3 regions of the Rhodococcus chondri genome follow, and region 3 is predicted to be linked to each of the others. Evidence: riboswitches for the same ligand, from Rfam matches in the RefSeq annotation. Region 3 holds a riboswitch; each other region holds the start of a gene.
The links. A riboswitch is a leader RNA that binds a small molecule or an ion and turns the genes downstream of it on or off. The one in region 3 is predicted to bind cobalamin.

Region 1: linked by a shared signal. The riboswitch ahead of Q8814_RS12655 (ABC transporter substrate-binding protein) and the one ahead of Q8814_RS22065 (ABC transporter substrate-binding protein) in region 3 are both predicted to bind cobalamin.
Region 2: linked by a shared signal. The riboswitch ahead of cobN (cobaltochelatase subunit CobN) and the one ahead of Q8814_RS22065 (ABC transporter substrate-binding protein) in region 3 are both predicted to bind cobalamin.

The regions. Positions count from the first base shown of each region.
Region 1 covers NZ_JAUZMZ010000062.1:12,141-15,411, reverse strand. Annotated here, with positions in the region: gene Q8814_RS12670 (APC family permease) at 1-307, shown strand, start outside; gene Q8814_RS12665 (hypothetical protein) at 560-763, shown strand; gene Q8814_RS12660 (IclR family transcriptional regulator) at 760-1,512, shown strand; cobalamin riboswitch at 1,546-1,738, shown strand; gene Q8814_RS12655 (ABC transporter substrate-binding protein) at 1,827-2,825, shown strand; gene Q8814_RS12650 (FecCD family ABC transporter permease) at 2,825-3,271, shown strand, end outside.
Region 2 covers NZ_JAUZMZ010000062.1:22,358-25,628, forward strand. Annotated here, with positions in the region: gene cobN (cobaltochelatase subunit CobN) at 1-1,674, opposite strand, end outside; cobalamin riboswitch at 1,728-1,921, opposite strand; gene Q8814_RS12705 (cobalamin biosynthesis protein CobG) at 1,959-3,032, shown strand; gene Q8814_RS12710 (precorrin-8X methylmutase) at 3,045-3,271, shown strand, end outside.
Region 3 covers NZ_JAUZMZ010000182.1:2,903-6,173, forward strand. Annotated here, with positions in the region: gene Q8814_RS22055 (rhodanese-like domain-containing protein) at 1-324, shown strand, start outside; gene Q8814_RS22060 (O-succinylhomoserine sulfhydrylase) at 321-1,544, shown strand; cobalamin riboswitch at 1,554-1,699, shown strand; gene Q8814_RS22065 (ABC transporter substrate-binding protein) at 1,788-2,678, shown strand; gene Q8814_RS22070 (FecCD family ABC transporter permease) at 2,744-3,271, shown strand, end outside.

The DNA.
Region 1 (3,271 bases), on a different contig from region 3:
GATCCTCACGGCACTGTTGCGCGGTGTCCGTTTCGCGGCACTGGCGATCCTCGTGGTCGAAGCCTGCTCGCTGGTCTTCATCGCCGGACCGATGGTGATGTCCGGTTCGGAATCGGTACCGATACAGCCGATTCCCGGCAATGGCACCTCGGGATGGGCTGCTCGTGGCTCGCGTCGGCGATGGCGTCCTCGAACCCGGCCTCCCGGTTGCTGTACTCGATGGGAGTCGAGGGTGTCCTGCCCGAGGCGCTCGGCGCCGCGCACCACCGACTGCGCACTCCGTGGGTCGGGCTCGTCACGGCCGTGACGGTCCTCGCGATCGGCGCACCGATCTTCGCGGCTGCGGGTGCCGTACCCGACTGGGTGGGTGTCACGCTGCGCGTCGTCCTTCTGATCGCATACATCATGGTGGCGGTCGCGGCGGTGGCGTTCCTCGCTCGTATCCGGGAACTGACTCCGGCAGTCGCCCGGGCGGCCCGCATCGCTGCCGCCGTCGGAGTGGTGGTCCTCGGGTTCATCGTGGGCGGGCACGCACTCGCGGGAGGGGCCCGGTCCGCTGGTGAGCATGATCGCGGTCGCGGCGGTCGCGGCGGGCTGGTACCACTACCTGCGCCGTTCGCGACCGGGAAACCTCGCCGACGTCGGGGTATTCGACAGTCCCGAGTCGGAGGACGTGCTTCCCGGTGCCGGTGCGTTCGCCGAGAACGGGCGCGGTCGCATGGCCCTGGTCGCAACCGATCACCCGAACGCGGTACGACGGTGAGCGTCCGGTCGACCGGTCAGGGTGGGCACGAGCCACGTGCCGTTCAGCGCGCACTCGCCCTGCTCGAGGCCGTCGCCACCCTCGGCGCGGGTGCATCGGCGCGTGACGTCGCGGCACTGACCAGGACCCCGCCCGCAACCGCGTACCGACTGCTCAACCTGCTCGTGGCCGACGGGTATCTGGTGCGGGTGGAGGACCTGTCCGGGTTTGCGCTCGGACGCCGGACCCGAGAACTGGCCTCGGCCGCACCGGCTTCCGTCGCCGACGTCGATCCGGGGCCGGTCCTCGAAGAACTTCGGACGCAGGTGCGGTACGGCATCTATCTTGCCTCCTACAGCGGGGGATGGGTGCATCTCGTCGACCGCGACCCCGACCACGAACTGGCCGGCGAGTCGACGTGGACGACGCACCTGCATGCCTCGGCGATCGGCAAGTTGCTGCTCGTGCAGCGACCCGAACTGATCGGGGACGGGCCGCTACGCCGCATCACCGACCGCACCAAGACCGAGCCCGCCGAACTGAGGACAGAACTGCGGTGTGTGCGGGATGCCGATGCCGCGCACGAGGTGGACGAGAGCCGGATCGGACGGACCGCGCTCGCGGTGCCGGTGCGCTCGAACGACGGCCGGGTCACCGGAGCGCTGACCGCTATCGGGCGCACCGGCCGGATCAGCGTGACCGATTCCGCGATCTGGGATCTGCTGCGGTCTTATGCGTCCTTGCTGCCGGGGTCGCGAACACCGTCCTGATCACGAGCGGCCCGAGGATACGAGCGGTCCATGCGCCCGGCGATCGAGGTCGGTCTTGTACTGTTCGAAGCGACGTAGGGAACACCGGTGTGAATCCGGGGCTGTCCCGCAACTGTCACCGAGGAGCGATCCCCCAACGCTCGGCCACGGCCCACCAGGGTTGGAAGGCCGGGGGAGAGCACTGATCCGGGAGCCAGGACACCTGCGCCGACCGATGTGAGACCACGAGGATGGACATGAACAATTCGATATTTGCCGCCCGTAGGGGGCGGCACACAGTGCTGCGCACCGGTATCGCCCTCATCGCAGCGACGATGGCGGTTGCCGGGTGCTCGTCGAGTGACACCGCTCCGGATCAAGTCGGCAGCGCCGTACCGGCATCGACGACTTATCCGCTGACCATCGAGAACTGCGGGCACAGTGTCACCGTCGACGCACCGCCGCAGCGCGCCGTGTCGCTCAACCAGGGTTCCACCGAGATCCTGTTGTCGCTGGGGCTGGCCGACCGCATGGTGGGCACCGCGACCTGGACGGACCCGGTGCGCGACAACCTTGCGGCCGACAACGCGCGAGTTCCGCGGCTGGCCGACAACAAACCGTCGTTCGAGGTTGTGCTCGGCACCGAACCCGACTTCGTGTCGGCGTCCTTCGGCGGCACGCTCGGCCAAGGTGGCGTGGCCGAACGCGACCAGTTCGATCGGCTCGGAGTGCCGTCGTACCTGTCACCGACCGACTGCGACGGCAAGAACGACGACGGTGTGAACGCCGACGGCAACCGCACCGAACCGCTCACGATGGACTCGGTCTACAAGGAAATCCGTGAACTCGCCGCGATCTTCGACGTGCGGGAACGCGGCGAAGGGCTCGTCGGCGAGCTGCGGCAGCGTCACGAGGCCGCGGCACACGAGATCGACGCCTCGAACGTGTCGCTGGCCTTCTGGTTCGCCGACACCAGCACCCCGTATGTGGCCGGCTGCTGCGGATCGTCGGGCATCATCACCGACTCGGTGGGCGCGAAGAACGTCTTCGACGACACCGGCAACGAATGGCCGCAGGTCAGCTGGGAGGCGGTACTCGATCGCGACCCCACCGCGCTGGTGCTCGGAGACCTGAGCCGCCGCAGCATCGCCGGTGACGCGCTCGACAGCAAGATCGAATTCCTCGAGTCCGATCCGGTGACCCAGCGGCTGTCCGCAGTGCGGAACAAGCGGTACATCGTGGTCAACGGCGCCGACATGAACCCGTCCATCCGCACGATCGACGGTATCGAGAAGGTGGCCGACGCGCTGCGCCGGTGGAACCGCGGAAGCTGATGGCCGTCGCGAAGACCCGGTTGCCCGCGGGCGGCAGCCGGGCCCCGGTCGTCGGAGTGGTTGCGGTGGGACTGGCGGTGCTCGTTCTGTCGATCGCCGTCACAGTCACCATCGGACCTGCGGATCTCTCTGTCGCGGACGTGTATTCGGTGATCTTCGACCGGCTCGGACTGTCCGACACGGCGATCAGCGCGATCCGTGAGGGCATCGTGTGGGAACTGCGTCTTCCCCGCACACTGCTCGCCGCGGTCTGCGGTGCCGGGCTGGCCGTGTGCGGCGTGATCATGCAGTCGCTGCTGCGCAATCCGCTCGCGGACCCGTTCGTCCTCGGTATCTCGTCGGGCGCCTCGACGGGGGCTGTGATGATCGCCGTGCTCGGTCTCGGCGGTGGCGCCGTGTCGCTGTCGGGTGGAGCGTTTCTGGGCGCGCTCGTCTCATTCGGGCTG
Region 2 (3,271 bases), on a different contig from region 3:
CGGGTAGATCAACGGCAGGTTTCCGATCGCGGCATCGGTGGCGCACGACGCGGACAGTCCGGCGTTCTTGCCGGGCAGCCACTCGAGCGAGCCGTGCTTGCCGAGATGGACCACGGCGTCGGCCTCGAAGCCGTGCTCGACCCACTTGTAGGCGGCAAGGTAGTGATGCGACGGTGCCATGTCCGGATCGTGGTAGATCGCGACGGGGTTGTCCCCGAAACCGCGGGGTGGCTGGATCATCAGCACCACGTTGCCGGCCCGCAGGGTCGCGAGCACTACGGCCTTGCCCTCCCCGTCACCGTCGACGAACAGCGACCCGGGGGCCTCACCCCACGCCTCGACCATCGCGTCGGTCAGGTCCGGGGGCAGGTCGCTGGTCCACTCGCGATACCGAGCGGCGGTGACCCGCACCGGATTACCGGCCAACTGCTCGGCGGTCAGCCATTCCTCGTCCTGACCACCGGCATCGATGAGCGCGTGGATCAGGGCGTTCCCCGCTTCGGCATCGTCGTCGACGTCCATCCCGGGGAAGCCGTCACCGAGGTCGTAACCTTGCTTGCGCATGGCCCGCAGCAACCGGATCGCCGAGACCGGGGTGTCGAGGCCGACGGCATTGCCGACGCGGGAATGCTTGGTGGGATACGCCGACAGCATCAGCGCGATGCGTCGTTGCGGCGGCGGAACGTGCCGCAGCCGTGCGTGCGCGACCGCGATTCCCGCGACACGGCGGCAGCGTTCGGGGTCGGTGACATACCGGGGCAGGCCGTCGACGTCGAGTTCCTTGAACGAGAACGGCACCGTGATGATGCGGCCGTCGAACTCGGGCACCGCGATCTGTGTGGCCGAATCCAGCGGGGAGACACCGTCGTCCGACTCCGCCCAGCTGTCGCGACTCCAGGTGAGGCACAGGGCCTGCAGGATCGGGATGTCGAGCGCGGCAAGTGCACCGACGTCCCACGCTTCGTCCTCACCACCGGCACTCACGGTCGCGGGCTTCGTGCCGCCGGCGGCGAGCACGGTCACGATCAGAGTGTCGAGGGTGCCGAGTTCGGTGAGCAGATCGGCCGGGGCACCGCGCAGCGACGCGCAGTGGACGACCACGCCGCAGGCCTTGCCGGTCGCATCGATGGCGTCGGCCAGATCGTGGGCGAACTGCACGTTTCCGCTGGTGTGGTGGGCGCGGTAGAACAGCACGCCGACTCTGGGCAGCGCCGCGTCGGGGGTGCCGGGCCGCTCGAGCACGCCCCACTCGGGCAGTTCCGCCGGGGGGTCGAAGCCTGCACCGCCGAGCAGCACCGTGTCGGACAGGAACGCATGCAGCTGGGCCAGGTTCACCGGGCCGCCGTGCGCGAGGTAGCGGTGAGCCTCCGCGGCCGTCCCGATCGGCACCGTGGAGTAGCTCATCAGCTCGGCGTCCGGAGTTTGTTCGCCGCCGAGAACGACGACGGGAACGCCTTGTGCGAGAACCCGGTCCAGACCCGCCTGCCAGGAACGCGCGGAACCCAGAATTCGCACGACCACCAGGTCGGCGCCTGCAAGCAGCGCGGGGAGAGCGCGCGGATCGTCGCCGGTCAGGTCCAGCCGGGACGGGTTCCCGACTGCCCAGTCGGCGCCGCTGGAGCGGGCCGAGAGCAGGTCGGTGTCCGACGTCGACAACAGCGCAAGGCGCGTCACGACGCAACCCGAAGCAGCACAACACAAGCCATGTTCAGTCTCCAAAACCCTCGTGGACCTTACGTGCCGTGGCCGGTCTCCTGGCTGACGGATCGACGCTGCTCGGCCGACCTTCCCGGAGCTGGCTCCAGTGGTCTCCGCACCGGCGGACCGATACGGACGAGGGCGAACAACTACCCGCTCACAGTGGCGAGGGCCGCGCCGGTTTTTCACCGGCTTCCCGAGCACCACGGCAGACCGAGAGTAGCGCACCTTTTTCGCCGCGTGTGCAACGATGTGCGCCCATGGTCGACGTTCCCCCCGAGAAATCCACACCGGATCGGTGTCCCGGTGTGCTGCGTCCGCACCGTGCGGCCGATGGTGCGCTGGTGCGATTGCGTGCGCCCGGCGGCCGGTTGCCCGACGGCGGATTCCATCGGCTCTCGCTCGCGGCCGGGCAGTTCGGGGACGGCGACATCCATCTCACTTCCCGAGGAAACCTGCAGATCAGAGGCGTTTCGGTGGACGAGCGCGGCACCGTGCCCCGCGGGCTGGTCAGGGCTGTTTCCGATGCGGGATTCCTGCCGTCGCTCTCCCATGAGCGGGTGCGCAACATCGTCGCGTCACCGCTGTCCGGGCTCGGCGGTGGGCTCGCCGACATCCGTCCGCTCGTCGGCGCCCTCGACGACGCGCTGTGCGCCGAGCCGGTGCTCGCCGACCTGCCGGGCCGGTTCCTGTTCGGGCTCGACGACGGCCGCGGCGACGTCGCGGGGTTGCGGTGCGATCTGGCTGCCATCGCGGTCGACAGCCGGAATGCTCGCCTGATCGTCGGCGCTCTGTCGGGAACGACGGTGCCGCTGGCGCACGTCGTCGCTTCCCTGATCGATCTGGCCCTGCGCTTCGCCGAGGTGCGCGCAGGCCGGTGGCATGTGCGGCAATTACCCGACGCGGGACGCGAAATCGGCGGTGGCCCGGCCGCTCCCCCGGTCGCCGGGTTCGAGATGCCCTACGGCAGGCTCGATTCGGCGGTATCGGTGCTGGTACCGCTGGGAATCCTGACTCCGTCTATGGTGTCGGCACTGCCGCATCGGGACGTGGTCGTGACCCCGTGGCGGGGCCTCGTGCTGCCCGCATCCGCTGATCCTGCAGCGCTGGAGAACGCGGGGTTCGTGCTCGATGGCGATTCCGCGTGGTCCCGGGTCACCGCATGCACGGGCGCACCCGGGTGTAATCTCGCCGAGGGTAATACCCGAGCACTCGCACGCCGTGTCGCCGCGGCGCCCTTCCCGAACGAACCTGTGCATGTCGTCGGTTGCGAACGCTCTTGCGGCGCACCGCACTCCCCACACACCCTCGTCTTCGCCCGCAGTTCGACGTAACAGGAGCTCGTCGTGATCGATTCCCCGCCACCCCGCCGCTACGAGTACGAAACGGACGGCGCCGAGATCTATGTCCGGTCGTTCGCGACGATCCGCACCGAGTCGGACCTGACGAAGATCCCGGCGGAAGCCGAGAAGGTCGCGGTGCGGATGATCCACGCGAGCGGCCAGACCGACCTCGCGCGCGATCTGGTGATCCACCCCGAACTCGTGCCCGCCGCCCGTCGGGCCCTGAACGC
Region 3 (3,271 bases):
GACGCCGAATGGAAATACGTCGGCGTCCCCGAGACCTCGCCGATCGAGCGTCGCACGCTCTTCGTCGAATGGGTTTCGTACCCGAACGGGGCACGCAACGAAGAGTTCGTCGAGCAGCTGAAAGAGGCCGGTATACATGGCGGTCCGGTGATCTTCCTGTGTCGTTCGGGTCAGCGCTCCATCGGTGCCGCCGAAGCTGCCACCGCCGCGGGCCTGACCCCTGCCTACAACGTTCTCGAAGGATTCGAAGGTGCACTCGATGCCGACGGGCATCGCGGTGGCCAGGGATGGCGGGCCGAAGGCCTGCCGTGGAGGCAGTCGTGAATGCAATTCCCCAAGGTGGCGCTTTCCACAAGGCGCTGCCCGACAATGTTCGCCCCGCCACCCTCGGGGTGCGCGGCGGCACCCTGCGGTCCGGATTCGAGGAGACCTCGGAGGCGCTCTACCTCAACTCCGGGTTCGTGTACGAGTCCGGCGAGGCCGCCGAAGCAGCCTTCACCGGTGAGGTCGACCACTTCGTCTACTCCCGGTACGGCAACCCCACCGTGAAAATGTTCGAAGAACGGCTGCGGCTGCTCGACGGTGCCGAGGGTGCCTTCGCGACCGCGTCCGGCATGTCCGCGGTGTTCACGTCCCTGGCGGCGCTGCTCGGCAAGGGCGACCGCCTGGTCGCGGCCCGCAGCCTGTTCGGCTCCTGCTTCGTGGTGTGCAACGAGATCCTGCCCCGCTGGGGAGTCGAAACCGTGTTCGTCGACGGTGAGGACCTCGACCAGTGGGAGCAGGCGCTGTCCGTGCCCACCACGGCCGTGTTCTTCGAAACACCGTCGAACCCGATGCAAACCCTCGTCGACGTCCGCAAGGTCTCCGAGATGGCGCACGCCGCGGGCGCGAAGGTGGTGCTGGACAACGTCTTCGCCACACCGCTGCTGCAGCGCAGCCTCGATCTCGGCGCCGACATCGTCGTGTATTCCGGCACCAAGCACATCGACGGGCAGGGCCGTGTGCTGGGCGGCGCGATCCTCGGCCCGGCGGACTACATCGACGGGCCAGTCAAGAACCTCATCCGTCACACCGGTCCGTCGCTGAGCCCGTTCAACGCGTGGACCCTGCTCAAGGGCCTCGAGACCATGCCCGTGCGGCTCGCACACTCGGTGTCGACGACGCTGAAGCTCGCGCGGTTCCTCGAATCGAACGACAAGGTGAGCTGGGTCAAGTACCCCTACCTCGAGTCCCATCCGCAATACGAGCTCGCGAAGTCGCAGATGAGCGGTGGCGGCACGATCATCACCTTCGAACTCGACGCCCCCGCGGGCGAGGGTAAGAAACGTGCGTTCGAGCTGCTCAACAAGCTGCGCATCGTCGACATCTCCAACAACCTCGGCGACTCCAAGTCGCTCATCACCCACCCCGCGACCACCACGCACCGCGCGATGGGACCCGAGGGGCGCGCCGCCATCGGACTGTCCGACGGTGTGGTCCGACTGTCGGTGGGTCTCGAAGATCCCGACGACCTTCTCGAGGATTTGGAGCAGGCACTGTCCTGACCTGCTCGTGCCGTGAGTTACGCTGCGGGTGCCCTGCCTTTTCATGCGGGGCACCCGCAGCGTTACGGTGAAGCCGGTGCAAGTCCGGCACTGTCCCGCAACTGTAAGCCCGGTCTCGCCGGGCAAGTCAGGTCAGCCGGCGCCGCGGGCACGTACTGGTCCTCGGACGAAGGACGGTTCCGTGCCGCAACTTTCCGAGTTGCAGCCGTACTGTTTTCGTCCTCCGAGTCACGGAGGATGGCTGTGCCCCTCACTTCCCGCCGGTTGCTCACCGCCGGAATCACCGCTCTGGCCCTGCTCGCCGCCGCGTGCGGCAACGCCGCAGACACCACCCCGACCGACGCCACCGCGGTGTCGGACACGCCGCAGGCGATCGTGTCGCTGAGCCCCACCAACACCGAGATGCTCTACGCTGTCGGTGCCGGCGACCAGGTCGTCGCGGTCGACGATCAATCCGACTATCCGGCCGACATCCCCGTCACCGACCTGTCGGGCTACACCCCGAACATCGAAGCCATCCTCGGGTACGAACCCGACCTCGTCGTCGCCAACGCCGACACCGCCGACCTCGTCGCCGGACTCGAACAGGCCGGCGTCGACACACTGATCCTGCCTGCCGCGGTCACCCTCGACGACACGTACGCGCAGCTCGAACAGCTCGGGGCCGCCACCGGCCACGTCGGCGAGGCCGCCGAACTCGTCGCGCAGATGAGGACCGAGATCGACGAGATCATCGCCGGACTGCCCGAGCGGGAAATCCCGCTGCGCTACTACCACGAGCTCGACAACACCTTCTACACCGTCACCGACGACACCTACATCGGTGAGATCTATTCGATGCTGGGCCTGACCTCCATCGCGACCGGAGGCAACGGCTACCCGCAGCTGTCGGCCGAATACATCCTCGAGCAGAACCCCGACGTGATCTTCCTCGCCGACAGCCAGTGCTGCGGCGTCACACCCGAGGGTGTCGCGGAACGGGCCGGCTGGAACGAACTCGGCGCCGTCCGCGACGGACGCGTCTACGCGCTCGACGAGGACATCGCCAGCCGCTGGGGACCGCGCGTGGTGGACTTCATGCGCGAGATCTCTCGGATCGTCAGCGCAATCCCCGCGGCCCAACCCGCACCTTGATCACAACGACGCCGCGTCGCCGCGCACTCGTGCTGGGTGGCGCGGCGCTCGTCCTGTTCGCCGCAATGCTGGTGAGCATCCTCGTCGGCCCCGCCGGACTCACGCCGCGCGGTGTCCTCCTCGACATCGCCGACGGGCTGCCGCTCGTCGCGGTCGACTCCGGTCTGTCGACCCGGCAGCAGGCCATCCTGTGGAACATCCGGATTCCCCGCGTCGTCCTGGGCATGCTGGTCGGTGCCATGCTGGCCATCGCCGGAGCTGCGTACCAAGGCGTCTTCCGCAATCCCCTCGCCGATCCCTACCTGCTCGGCGTCTCCAGCGGCGCCGGTCTCGGAGCGACACTTGCCATCGTCGTCGGTAGTGTCGCGGGATTCGCCGGAATCCCGGTCGCGGCATTCGCAGGCGGTCTGCTCGCGGTCGGGGCGACATACGCCCTCGGCCGCACGGTCGGCGGCGCCCGATCGGAAGTGGTCATCATCCTGGCGGGGGTCGCCGTCGCCGCATTCGCCAACGCCATCCAGACCTTCTTCATGCAGTTGCAGGACGACACCCTGCGCCAGGTGTATTCGTGGATGCTCGGGCGCCTGTCGCCG